Linked DNA regions of Fulvivirga ulvae. The protein of the gene in region 2 interacts with the protein of the main gene of each other region in a pairwise test. Links are inferred from orthologs where the notes say so. Each region holds a gene or a part of one and is shown on either strand. Other genes may lie near its edges. The genes, in order: dnaA and dnaB.

Region 1 (9,946 bases), 2.6 Mb from region 2 along the record:
AGTGTTTAACTGATTAATTTAGGTATTATTCTAATTTAATCATAAATAAGATTTGCATCGCCAGATCTTAGGAGGCAGTCGCTTAAGAATTGCTTTGAAAAGCCTGATCAATTTTAGCGGATGCGTATGCTATGTGCCAACAGCCTCTGTCAAAAAAACGTTCGTATTAATCCCTGTTGGATGAGCTAAAGAGATGAAAAGCAAAAAAAATCCCCACCAGACATATCTCTGGTGGGGACAGGTTTGATCAGGCATCTTTCTATTTGTACCATGACGCATTACTCAATGTATGTCCATTATCATTTCTGAAATAATCTGCCAGACTGAAGCCCTGATCGTTTGTAGAAACATATTTCCGTACTGAATCAGAAATTTTAACGTTCGGTTTTAGCAAATCATCTTTAACAGGACTCCCAATACCCATACCTAACGGAACCACACCGGCCCATATATCCAGGTCATAATCTTCCTTATCATCTTTAGGTGGGCCTGTTCTAATCTTTGCAGAAGCCTGCTCCATTTCAATAGCCAACACAGTGGTAGCTTTTAACTCGTTGGCATTTGGAGGCCTTACTTCTTGCCACCGGCCCTCGATCAGGTGTTCGGACATCACGTACAGGGCATGATCTTTATCCTCGTCAGCCACTACCCGGGCTGTACCAAACACCACAACAGATCTGTAGTTCATAGAATGGTGAAAGGCAGAGCGGGCCAGTACTAACCCGTCCACATGGCTTACAGCAAGGGTCATGGGCACACCCTCTTTAAGGTTTTTGATCATTCTGCTGGTAGTGGCTCCATGTATATACAGTTGATTTCCTTCCCTTCCATAAAATGTGGGGATAATCATCGGGCGCCCATCAACCACGAAGCTGATGTGACACAAAAAGCCTGCATCAAGTATTTCATAGACGGTTGACTTGTCATAATGGCCTCTTTCCGGGACTCTCTTTACCTTATTTCTGGTTGTTACTTCAAATTGCTCCATAAGAAATTGTGTTTAACTTTTGTAAAACTAACGACCAAACGGAGTATCTTTGGGTTCCATTTTTAAGTTATCAATGGGTCCGGTTATGTTTCCATGGAAAACAGTTATCAGGTTAGACGGCAGCTCAGGCACTCCCTTGTACCTGCAAATAACAAATGCCATAGTACGCGAGATCACCAGTGGTCGCCTGGCTAAAAGCACCAAAATGCCCGGCACCAGGGCTATGTCTGATACTTTAGTAGTAAACAGAAAAACCGTGGTACAGGCTTATGACGAGCTAATGGCACAGGGGTGGCTTGAGTCCTTTCCATCGCGTGGAACTTTTGTATCAGGGAAGCTCCCCATAGTTAAGCCTCATGTACTGAATGCCGATGAAAATACGACAGGCTCTGAAACATTGCGTATAAAATCGACCGGTTTTGCTAATTATAAGGTTAAGCCCAAACATACAATAGAAATCAACTCGGGCACACCCGACCCCCGGCTTGCTCCTATCGACTGGATATATAAGGAGTGTCGCTCATTATCCGGCAGCAGTTATGGTAAGCATTTTCTGAAGTATGGCGATGCCCGGGGCGACGAAAAGTTGCGAACCTCTCTAAGCCAATATCTCTCCGAAACCCGTGGCATGAATATCAGTAAGGATAATATCCTGATCACACGAGGGAGCCAGATGGGCATCTATATGATCTTAAATGTGCTCCTCAATGAAAACGACGTGGTGGTAGTAGGCCATAGCAGTTATGATTCGGCAGATTGGAGTATTGAGCATCTCGGGGGCAAATTGAAACGCATTGATGTAGATGAATACGGGCTCGATATTGGTGCATTGGAAAACCTTTTAAAAACTACAAAAGTGAGTGTGGTATACATTACCCCACACCATCATTATCCCACTACAGTTACCCTGTCTGCCAATCGGAGGATACAGCTGCTCGAATTAGCCTTGAAATACAATTTTGCCATTATAGAAGATGATTACGATTATGATTTCCACTACAGTAGCAGTCCGCTGCTTCCTCTTGCAAGCCTCAATCACCATGAACATGTCATCTATATTGGCTCTTTCAGCAAGATATTCGCTCCGGCCATCCGGATTGGCTATGTGGTGTCATCCCGTAGGATCATAGACGAGCTCAGCAAGATCAGGGGCATCATTGACAGACAAGGCGACCCGGTGATGGAGCATGTGCTGGCCCTGGCCATTGAAAACGGGGAACTTCAACGGCACCTAAAGAAAACTCTTAAAATATACCTTTTGAGAAGGAATCTGATTTGCAGGCTCCTAACAGAAAGGCTCGGTGACCATATTGAATTTAAAGTACCGGAAGGAGGCATGGCAGTTTGGGTGAAATTCCGTAATGGACTAAAACCTGATGCCAGAACTTTGATAGATGATTGTTTAAAAAAGGGAGTTTACCTCAATGTAAATCATGATTTTATTGATAACCTCAATGCCATGCGGCTGGGGTTTGCGTCTATAAATGAAGAAGAGATAAATGCGGCTATAGACATTCTGGCCGGGGCCATTATTACACCGCCCGCATCTTGAGCTTTTTCTTCAATTCTTCTACGGAGGCCTTAAATGAAGCATTGGTATCCATCATATCATTGACAGACTGTACAGCATGTATAACTGTACTATGATCGCGACCTCCAAAATGATAGCCGATGGCTTTTAAGGAATGGTTAGTGTATTCCTTTGAGAAATACATAGCTACCTGCCGCGCTATCACAATTTCCTTTTTACGGATCTTGTCTTTTAAGGAGGCTATTTCAACTTTAAAAAATTCTGCAACAGTCTTTTGTATGTAGTCAATACCTACTTCTGTTTCTATATCATGAACGATATTCTTCAGGGTTTGCTTGGCAAGTTCCAGGTCAATATCCACACGATTTAAAGAAGCATGTGCTATCAAAGAGATCAGTACGCCTTCCAACTCTCTGATATTGGTATCAACACTGTAAGCCAGGTATTCTATCACGTTTTCAGGTATGTATATACCATCCGACTGCATCTTACGCTGGATAATTGCCACCCGTGTTTCATAATCGGGCTGTTGCAAATCTGCGGTCAGCCCCCATTTAAACCTGGACAGCAGCCTTTCCTGCAAGCCTTTCAGGTCACGGGGAGGACAGTCGCTGGTCATCACGATCTGCTTACCAGCCTGGTGCAGGTGATTGAAGATATGAAAGAATATTTCCTGAGTTCTTTCCTTACCAGCAAGAAACTGTACATCATCTATAATGAGTATATCCACCTGCATGTAAAAGTTCTGAAACTCCTGCGCCTTATTGTTCCTCAGGGCGTCAATAAACTGATTGGTAAATTTTTCTGATGAAACATATAAGACAAAGCGATCAGAAAGATTATTCTTGATCTCATTACCAATAGCCTGTACCAGATGTGTCTTACCAAGGCCAACACCGCCGTAAAGCATAAGCGGGTTAAAGGAAGTTACCCCCGGCTTTTGAGCCACGGCATAACCCGCCGACCTCGCCAGCCTGTTACAATCACCCTCAATATATGAATCGAATGTATTATTGGGATTTAGCTGAGACTCCTGATACAGAGAGTCTACCGACTTCAACTGAAAAGGAGAAATATACTCGTCTTTACCATTACTGGCATTGTAATTTCTTGAAGGTGTGCGGTTTGGCAGGCTAACAGATAAAGGTGAGGATTTGCTGTTCCCCCTATCTACTATAACCGAATATTCCAGACGAGCTTTCGGCCCCATAACTGCTATAATAGCTTTTTTCAGTACATGCACATAATGTTCTTCAAGCCATTCGTAGAAAAACTGACTCGGAACCTGAATAGTCAAAATATCGTCCGCGCATTTTAAAGGCACGATTGGCTGAAACCAAGTGTTGAAACTTTGCTCCGCCACGTTATCCTTGATTACCCGCAGACAATCACTCCAAACCGTTTCGCAATCAATGTGCATGTATTGTAATTCTATAAGATTGGTAAATCTCCAAACCCTCTAAGAGAAAAGGGTAACAAATTTGTGAAAAAAATCACGAACATGAAAGCGCTCTATAGCTCTATTTTTCAAAGATTTTACACTTATTTTTCCCAAACCAATAAAAGAATACGAATTCTTTAAAATGTATAATTGAATTACCTACGCGGGTAATAATATTATCTTCGCTCACTTCTCATAAGTAATCCAAAACAATTAACTTTACCTTATAACCTTACATATATATTAATGAGTGAACGACAAGAAAATTTATTTATTGACTTTAAAAACTCTCCAAAAGAGGACTGGATAAAAAAAGCCACCTCTGACCTGAAAGGGGAAGATGTTTTTGAAAAATATAACTGGAATTTTAACGACAAAATCACCCTTGAGCCCTACTATGACGAAAGCGATCTGAAATCCATTAAAGGAATTGAAAAATTTCAGAACAGGCTTATTTTAAAAGAAAACCCTACGGGTGAGAACCGGTACTGGGAGAACCTCCAAAAAATAATTGTAAACGACTCTAAAGCAGCAAATAAGCAAGCACTGGAAGCCCTCAATAACGGTGCTGACGGCCTCATTTTTGACCTGACTCATACACAAAATGTCTTACTTACCGATTTGCTTTATGACATTTTATTAGACTATTGCAGTGTTTCCTTCGTAGTGGGAGCCGACTTTAAACAGCATTTATATAACTACACTGACTTAATTGACGATAGGGGCATCGATCACCAAAGTATATCGGGCATTATTTTTTTAAATGAGCCCAACCGGACCACTGGTAATTATCTCGAAGTATTCAAAGCTATCATTAATTTTCCCGGGCTGTCTCTGAACATTAGTTCCGGGGAAAAAGACATTTCAACCGCCATTGCCGACTTACTTCATACGGCTGTTTCGGTAATCAACACTTTGGATGCTGCTGAATTCGATATTCGTCAGATCACTTCAAAGATCTCTTTCAGTTCCCTGGTATCAAAAGACTACTTTGGTGAGATAGCTAAAACAAGGGCATTGAGGAGTCTGTATTTCCAGCTGAGCCACGCTTATAAAGCTGACGACTTTAACCCTGAAGACCTGCACATACATTGTGTTTCGCCTGCATGGGCAGAAGAAAAATATCAGCCTCATGCCAACATGCTAAAATCAACCACCGCGGCCATGTCTGCAATATTAGGAGGGTGCGACAGTCTGTTGACCGAGCCGGAAGACTATGGCAATACGCTCATGGTAAGGATCGCCCGTAATGTAAGTTCTATTCTAAAAGAAGAGTCTTATTTTAATAAAACCACTGATCCTGCCGCAGGGTCTTACTACCTGGAAGTACTTACCGATAAGCTGGCCCGGGAAGCCTGGCTTAAGTTTCAACAAAAAGTAAAACAGGAAAAAGAAAAGATACAATAACTCCATATGCAACCAGATTTTACCCATATAAAATATAATGAATTTACTCCAAAAAAGGAAAATTCACATCAGTCTACTACTACAGCATCTGCCGAAAAAATAGATATACAGTCATATTACTCAAAGAAAGATTTTGAAAAGCTTGAACATACCGGTTTCTCAGCGGGCATACCGCCTTACCTGAGAGGACCGTATTCAACCATGTATGCCGGCAGACCCTGGACTATACGCCAATATGCAGGTTTCTCTACAGCAGAAGAGTCCAATGCGTTTTACAGAAGAAACCTGGCAGCGGGCCAGAAAGGACTTTCTGTAGCATTTGATCTGGCTACACACCGTGGCTATGATTCTGACCATCCAAGGGTAGCCGGTGATGTCGGCAAAGCCGGGGTAGCCATAGATTCGGTGCTGGATATGAAGGTGCTCTTCGATCAGATCCCTCTCGATAAAATGTCTGTTTCCATGACTATGAATGGTGCCGTGCTGCCGGTGATGGCATTTTACATAGCTGCTGCCGAAGAGCAGGGTGTAAAACCTGAGCAGCTTAGCGGAACCATACAAAATGACATTCTAAAGGAGTTTATGGTAAGGAATACATACATATATCCTCCACTCCCATCCATGAAGATCATTGCCGACATTTTTGAATACACCTCCAGAAACATGCCCCGGTTCAACTCCATAAGCATTAGCGGGTACCATATGCAGGAGGCTGGTGCTACCGCGGACATAGAGCTTGCCTATACGCTGGCCGACGGAATGGAGTACCTCAGAACGGGAATTAATGCCGGTATGGACATCGATGTATTTGCTCCGCGCCTGTCATTCTTCTGGGCCATCGGCATGAACCATTTTATGGAAATTGCCAAAATGAGAGCGGGGAGGTTGCTCTGGGCAAAAATTGTGAAACAGTTTAACCCAAAAGATCCGAAATCAATGGCCTTAAGGACGCACTGCCAGACTTCTGGCTGGAGTTTAACGGAACAGGATCCTTATAATAATGTAACCCGCACCTGCGTTGAGGCTCTGGCAGCAGCATTAGGTCATACGCAATCATTGCATACCAATGCCCTGGATGAAGCCATAGCTCTGCCAACTGACTTTTCAGCCCGTATAGCTCGTAATACACAACTCTACCTTCAAAATGAAACCGGTATTACCCGCGTAGTCGACCCCTGGGGAGGCTCCTACTATGTTGAAAGCCTTACCGCCGAGCTTGTAGATAAAGCCTGGGCGTTGATTGAGGAGGTGGAAGAACTGGGAGGTATGGCCAAGGCCATAGAAAGCGGTGTACCCAAAATGAGGATTGAAGAAGCTGCAGCCCGAAAACAGGCCAGGATTGATTCCGGAAAAGATATTATTGTGGGTGTGAATAAATATCAAACTGATGAAGAACCGGACTTTGATATTCTGGAAGTGGATAACACCCGTGTGAGGAACCAACAAATAGAACGATTAAATAAACTTAAGGCTGAGCGTAATCAGGAAGAAGTTCAGGAATCACTTCGGGCTATAACAGAAACTGCGAAATCCGGCAATGGCAACCTGTTAGAGCTGGCGGTGGATGCTGCAAGAAAAAGAGCAACGCTGGGCGAGATTTCTGACGCCATGGAGGAGGTTTATGGTCGTCATAAAGCTACTATAAGATCAATATCAGGTGTATATTCAGGAGAAGCGAAAATGGACAACAACTTTAAAGAAGCTAAAGTACTCTCGGACAAATTTGCAGAAGAAGAAGGCAGAAGACCGCGAATAATGGTGGCCAAAATGGGTCAGGATGGCCATGACAGGGGGGCAAAAGTTATTGCTACCAGTTTTGCAGACCTTGGCTTCGATGTGGATATCGGACCATTGTTTCAAACTCCGGAAGAGGTGGCCCAGCAAGCCGCAGAAAATGATGTACACGTAATCGGAGCCTCCAGCCTTGCTGCAGGCCATAAAACACTGGTGCCTGAGTTGATCAATGCACTAAAAAAACTCGGCAGGGAAGATATCATGGTTATTGCGGGAGGTGTTATTCCTCCAAAAGACTATGACTATCTCTACAAAGCCGGAGTGAGCGGAATATTTGGGCCGGGAACAGTAATTGCCGAAGCAGCTAAGGACATCCTGAACAAATTATTGAAAAGCTAAAAAATTAATAATCTAAATCATTATATTTATATAGGAAAAACCTACCCTAAACTTAAATACACGTGTCATGGATTTTAATTTCAAAAGCTTGAAGACATGTATCGCCCTTGCACTTCTATTATCATTTTCTGTGGGTTATGCCCAGAATTGGGACAAATATCTCAACAAAGCTGATGCCCAATATGAAGAAGGCGACTATGTAAAAGCGAAGAAGACCTTAGCCAAATTCAAGAAAAAATTATCAAAAAAACTCGGCACCAATAACGAATACATGCCGCAATACTACCTTAGAGAAGCCCGGTTTAATTTGGCTGTGGGGGTACTTGTAGAGTTTGATAACAGCATTCAGCAGGCGCTGCAGGTCAGTATGGCTGTTAATGGAGAACATAGTGTAAAACATGCCAGAAACCAACTGGAAATAGCTGAGATCCTGGCACATTATGGCAACTATGTTAGTGCCCAGGAGCATGTAGAGGCAGCGGAGAAAACATTAAAATCGTCTGACCAGTTAGATGATAAAATGCAGGCACAAATAAATCTGACGCGTGCTGAAGTGCTCTCCGGGCAGGGTTATTACAGGCAGGCACTTTCGTTTATTAATAATCAGCTGGATTACTTCCAAAGCAGAGCGGTGCTGAAGGAGACTTATGTAGATGAATCAGGAAAACTAAAGACCAGGAGGCTTTCTGAAGAAGAGATAGGTGAGCGACTGGGTGACTACGCCACCTTACTGACCCTAAAAGCCAATACATTTCGAAAAAAAGGCAACTACAACAGTGCTGACAGCGCGTTTGTAAGGGCAGAAGAATGGATCAGTTCGAATCTGGGTAATACCAGTGTTTACTATATCAACAACCAGTTTTTACATGGCAAACTTCTGGTTGAAAATGGTATAGACGTAGAAAAGATGCCCAACAACATTAAGTTTGAAAAATCCTTATCAAACCTCAAAAGACAACACGAAGAATCGCATTACCTTGCTTTTGAACTTTTTGAGGCACTTTTAAAACAGTATTTGCTTAATGACAACAAAGCCAAATACCGTAATCTGAAGGTGGAGTATGAGAAGGCCATAAAGAGAAATTTCTCCAAAAGCAGCCTGCATTATCTCAACCTTGAAACCCTTGAATTTGACTCCAAGCTTGTTAAAGAAAGAACCAAAAATCTCGAAAACCAGGCCAATGCCATACTTGCCTCCACGCGGGCTCTCCCCAGAAACCACAAAAAGACCATTGATATACTGGATTTTCTGTACCGGCTGGCCAGACAAAACCAGAACTTTCTGGCGGCAGAAAAAAACCTCACTGATATCATAGAAATCAAGAAAGCATTGTATGGAGAAAACTCACCGGAATACCACCTGGCAAAAATTGAACTGGCGAATTACTACCTCGACTTTACCGACAAGATCAAAGAGGCCGAGAATATCTATAATGAAAGCTTCTTTAAAATCGTAAGCAAGGAGATCGACCCATGGCATAAAGATTATGTCAACATACTCAACCATATCTCTACTTTCTATGAAAATACTGATCAATATGCCAAAGCTTCTGCCACTCTTGACAAGGCTCTTGACGCTGCCCGCTCCAAATACGACGATCAGGATCCCGATTATGGTGTTGAGCTTAATGAAATAGCCAGGTTACAGATCAAACTGGGAGAGTACGACAAGGCACAGGAAAATATCAGCAAATCCACAGAAATACTGGAAAGGGAAAGACGTAATGAGAAGCGTGTAGCTGACTATGTCAACGCTATGGAAACAAGCGCCAAATTAAAAGCCATCCAGGGATTGTTTGATGATGCTGAAGAAACACTGGAACGATCCCAGAAGCTACTGACCAGGGCTGAATCTACTGTAAATTATAATGAGCTCAATGCTACCGAGGAACTGGCGAGTCTGTACATTACCCTTGGAAGGTATACCGAGACTGAAAGGCTTTTACAAAAGCTTATTACTACTTACGAAGTACGATATGGCCGCCAATCAAGAAAACTTGTTGCTCCTTTGGTTAACAAAGGCAGGTTAAAATTAATATCAGGTGAATACCCTGAGGCTGAAAAAACAGCCCAACGCTCACTGGCTATCGCGGAAAGTATTTTCGGAAGCAATTCTTCCAAAATGGCCCCTTCGCTTCTGCTGCTTTCGGAAATATATACAAGCATTGGTGATTACGATAAAGCCCAGGCCAACGTGGAGCGTGCAATTAAGATCCAGGAAGCACAATTTGGACGTCAACATGTAGATGTAGGTAATTCTATTACACAGCTTGCTCTCATTCGTTTTTATAAAGGTGACAACCTGAGAGAAGTGGAGAAACTGATGGACGAAGCCAAAAATATAATTGCCGGCAAATTGGGAAACCGAAACCCTCAGTACGCCAACATTTTAACAGAGCTCTCCAAAGTCTATATTTCCCAAAGAAGGTTCGATGAAGCCTTTAAT
Region 2 (3,036 bases):
CTCATAAAGATAGTCCGGGAATGAATATATTTTTATCCCAAGCTCTTTAGCTCTTAGCAGTTCAGGGTTGTCCTTTCTTGCATGCATCCCCAGGATCACAGCATCCAGATCGGTAGTGATCCTGTCAGGATTCCAACCCTCTTCTTTGGGTAAAAGGCCATGCTTCCCCAATTTACTTTTTGAGGGTTCGAAGATCTCATCGTCTGAACCGCTGATATTATATCCTTTTTTGTGTAAAGCGATGGCAAGATTATGCATGATGCTGCCACCTATGGCGATAAAGTGTATATTCTGTGAGTTACTATCCATTGAGTGCTTAAGATTAATGGCCAAAAATAAGATAAAAAATATAAAACGGGGATACAATTTTTATCTTTAACGGTATGTTGATAACTGTGTGGATAAATTATTATTTTGTGAATAATGAATTGATTTTTCCACAATTTTGTTGGATTGATGTGGATAAAGGGTGTGGATAAATCTGAAAACCTGTTCAATCCTTACCCATTTTTTAGTTGTATTCTATATAGGCAAATGTTTTGTGTGCACTACTCAAAAAGTGGGAGCTGGAATTAACGAAATTGCTAGAACCCATTTTTATTTTTACGTTTGAGTTGCCAATCAATTATTACAACAACCACTACAATTAACTACTAGTTATTACATGGAAAACAAGTCATCGCTGCGGGTAGGTCATAAGTCTAACAGATTAACGGTAGACATGAATGAGGGGCTCGGGAAATTACCCCCGCAGGCGCTGGATTTGGAAGATGCGGTACTTGGTGCATTAATGCTTGAAAAAGACGCACTTACTACTGTTATTGATATCCTTAAGCCTGACAGTTTTTATTCGGATGCTCACAAGGAAATTTACAGGGCAATCGTTGAATTATTCAACAATTCTGAGCCTGTGGATATGCGAACCGTAGCGAACCAGCTAAGGAAGAATGGCAAGCTGGAGATGGCGGGCGGTTCATATTACATAGCAGAACTTACATCTAAAGTGAGCTCGGCTGCCAACGTTGAGTACCACGCCAGGATAGTCACCGAGATGTCTATCAAGCGCGAGCTTATCCGTGTTGCATCCGAGATCCAGCACGATGCTTACGAAGACACCTCCGATGTTTTTCAGCTACTTGATAAGACGGAGCAGGCACTGTTTGAGATCTCCGAGTCTAACATCAGAAAAAATTTCGACAATATGCGGTCCCTGATGGCTCAGGCTATCCAGGAATTGGAGGAAAGAAAAAACCACAAAGACGGGCTAACCGGTGTGCCGAGTGGGTTCTCAGCCCTCGACAGGGTTACATCAGGTTGGCAGCGGTCAGATCTCATTATTATTGCTGCCCGTCCTGCGATGGGTAAAACGGCTTTTGTGGTTTCTGCCTTACGTAATGCGGCCGTAGAATTTAACCATGCAGCAGCTATATTCTCCCTGGAGATGTCTTCCGTGCAGTTGGTAAACAGGCTTATCTCTGCCGAGGCAGAACTTGAAAGTGAAAAAATTAAAAAAGGTAATCTGGCGGGCTATGAGTGGGAACAGCTTATCCACAAAACGAATAAATTAAGTAATGCGCCCATTTTCATCGATGATACTCCTGCACTATCCATTCTGGAACTAAGGGCTAAGTGTCGAAGGCTCAAAGCGCAGCATGATATACAACTGATAGTAATCGACTACCTGCAGTTGATGAGCGGTGACAGTTCTAAAGGAGGTGGTAACCGTGAGCAAGAGATTGCGTCTATTTCAAGGGCATTGAAAGGAATTGCCAAGGAGCTTAACGTACCGGTAATTGCGCTTTCCCAGTTAAGCCGGGCCGTGGAAACGCGGGGCGGAGACAAAAGACCTCAACTATCTGATTTGAGGGAATCGGGTTCTATTGAGCAGGATGCAGATATGGTAATGTTCCTCTACAGACCGGAATATTATGGCATTACCGAGGATGAAAATGGTATGCCTACTATTGGAATGGGAGAGGTTATCATAGCCAAGCACAGAAACGGTTCTCTTGAGAATGTCCCACTTAAGTTTATCGGTAAGTTCACCAAGTTTGCCGATCTTGACACTGGTGGTTTTTCAGGAGGAGATTTCCCTTCAGGTGGAGGCATTCCTTCTGAGTTTGATGATTCTGCAGGTACGATAACTTTGGGAAGTCGCCTGAATGAAGATAAGGGAGGCTCCGGCGGAAGTTTTGGGAGCTTTGATGATGGCGACGAAGATGCCCCTTTCTAAATTCTAAAATTTACAATTTCTGATCTACAGTTCTTGATCTGCAGTTCACTGCTTTTAGTGATATTTTTAGCTTGCCGGTTATTTAGCTGTACTAACCGGTTACTGCTATTCCGGTATGTCGTTTGCGTTCAACTACTGTATAAGTTGAACAAAATGATATTTAAATTATGAAAACATTAAAGCTTATTGTGCTGGCATTGCTTCTGCCGATGTTTGCTATGGCGCAAAATAAAGATCAGATAGAAAAAAGGATTGAAAAGACGGCTTCCAAACAGACCAATTGGATGAAAAGTAACCTGAAACTTAATGGTGATCAACTGGAGGATGTGAGGGAGATCAACCTCAAATATGTGGAAAAACGTGAAGAAGTTTTCATGGAAAAGGAGAGCAAGGAGAACAAATGGGAGGAGCTGGAAGAAAACTGGAATGAACAAATGAGCGAATTACAGGACGTTCTGGATGAAAACCAATATGCGAAATTAGCCCGTGTAAAGACTGAGTGGTATAATGAAATGAAGACCCGTTGGCAAAATGATGACCGGCAGGAGAGAGATGATGGCGGGATTGATTAAATGAATTGTTAATAACAAATAACCTTGAGTCATGTTGAGATGTTCAGCATGACTTTTTTATTTTATTGGATCATTCGAGTGCGTTTAGTATTAAATATAATTCCCAGATATTTTGATCTGCCCATTAAGGTATCGTGCTTTTCATTATCTTTATTTAACAAACGATTCCATTGTAAGGTATGTGAAGTAGAAGAGAAGCGAGATCAGGATACAGACTTTGTGGCAGGAGGG

Evidence for each region.
Region 1: the proteins of dnaB (region 2) and dnaA interact in binary tests that used the Escherichia coli proteins (3 or more experiments, as listed by UniProt). The link is inferred for Fulvivirga ulvae from one-to-one orthologs.

Annotation. Positions count from the first base shown.
Region 1 is NZ_CP089981.1:3,342,424-3,352,369, reverse strand. The notes cover bases 1,731-4,706. They hold dnaA (chromosomal replication initiator protein DnaA), read right to left. Parts: upstream 3,940-4,706; coding sequence 2,521-3,939; downstream 1,731-2,520. Other genes in these bases: LVD17_RS14135 (methylmalonyl-CoA mutase family protein), read left to right, coding at 4,207-4,706; pdxR (MocR-like pyridoxine biosynthesis transcription factor PdxR), read left to right, coding at 1,731-2,540. In the rest of the region: LVD17_RS14150 (pyridoxamine 5'-phosphate oxidase family protein), read right to left, coding at 260-988; more of pdxR, read left to right, coding at 1,074-1,730; more of LVD17_RS14135, read left to right, coding at 4,707-5,367; scpA (methylmalonyl-CoA mutase), read left to right, coding at 5,374-7,500; LVD17_RS14125 (CHAT domain-containing protein), read left to right, coding at 7,568-9,946. UniProt on the Escherichia coli protein: Plays an essential in the initiation and regulation of chromosomal replication. Binds in an ATP-dependent fashion to the origin of replication (oriC) to initiate formation of the DNA replication initiation complex once per cell cycle.
Region 2 is NZ_CP089981.1:5,992,568-5,995,603, reverse strand. What follows is about bases 1-2,948. They hold dnaB (replicative DNA helicase), read left to right. Parts: upstream 1-664; coding sequence 665-2,233; downstream 2,234-2,948. Other genes in these bases: LVD17_RS25090 (DUF4890 domain-containing protein), read left to right, coding at 2,401-2,805; LVD17_RS25100 (UDP-N-acetylmuramate--L-alanine ligase), read right to left, coding at 1-309. UniProt on the Escherichia coli protein: The main replicative DNA helicase, it participates in initiation and elongation during chromosome replication. Travels ahead of the DNA replisome, separating dsDNA into templates for DNA synthesis.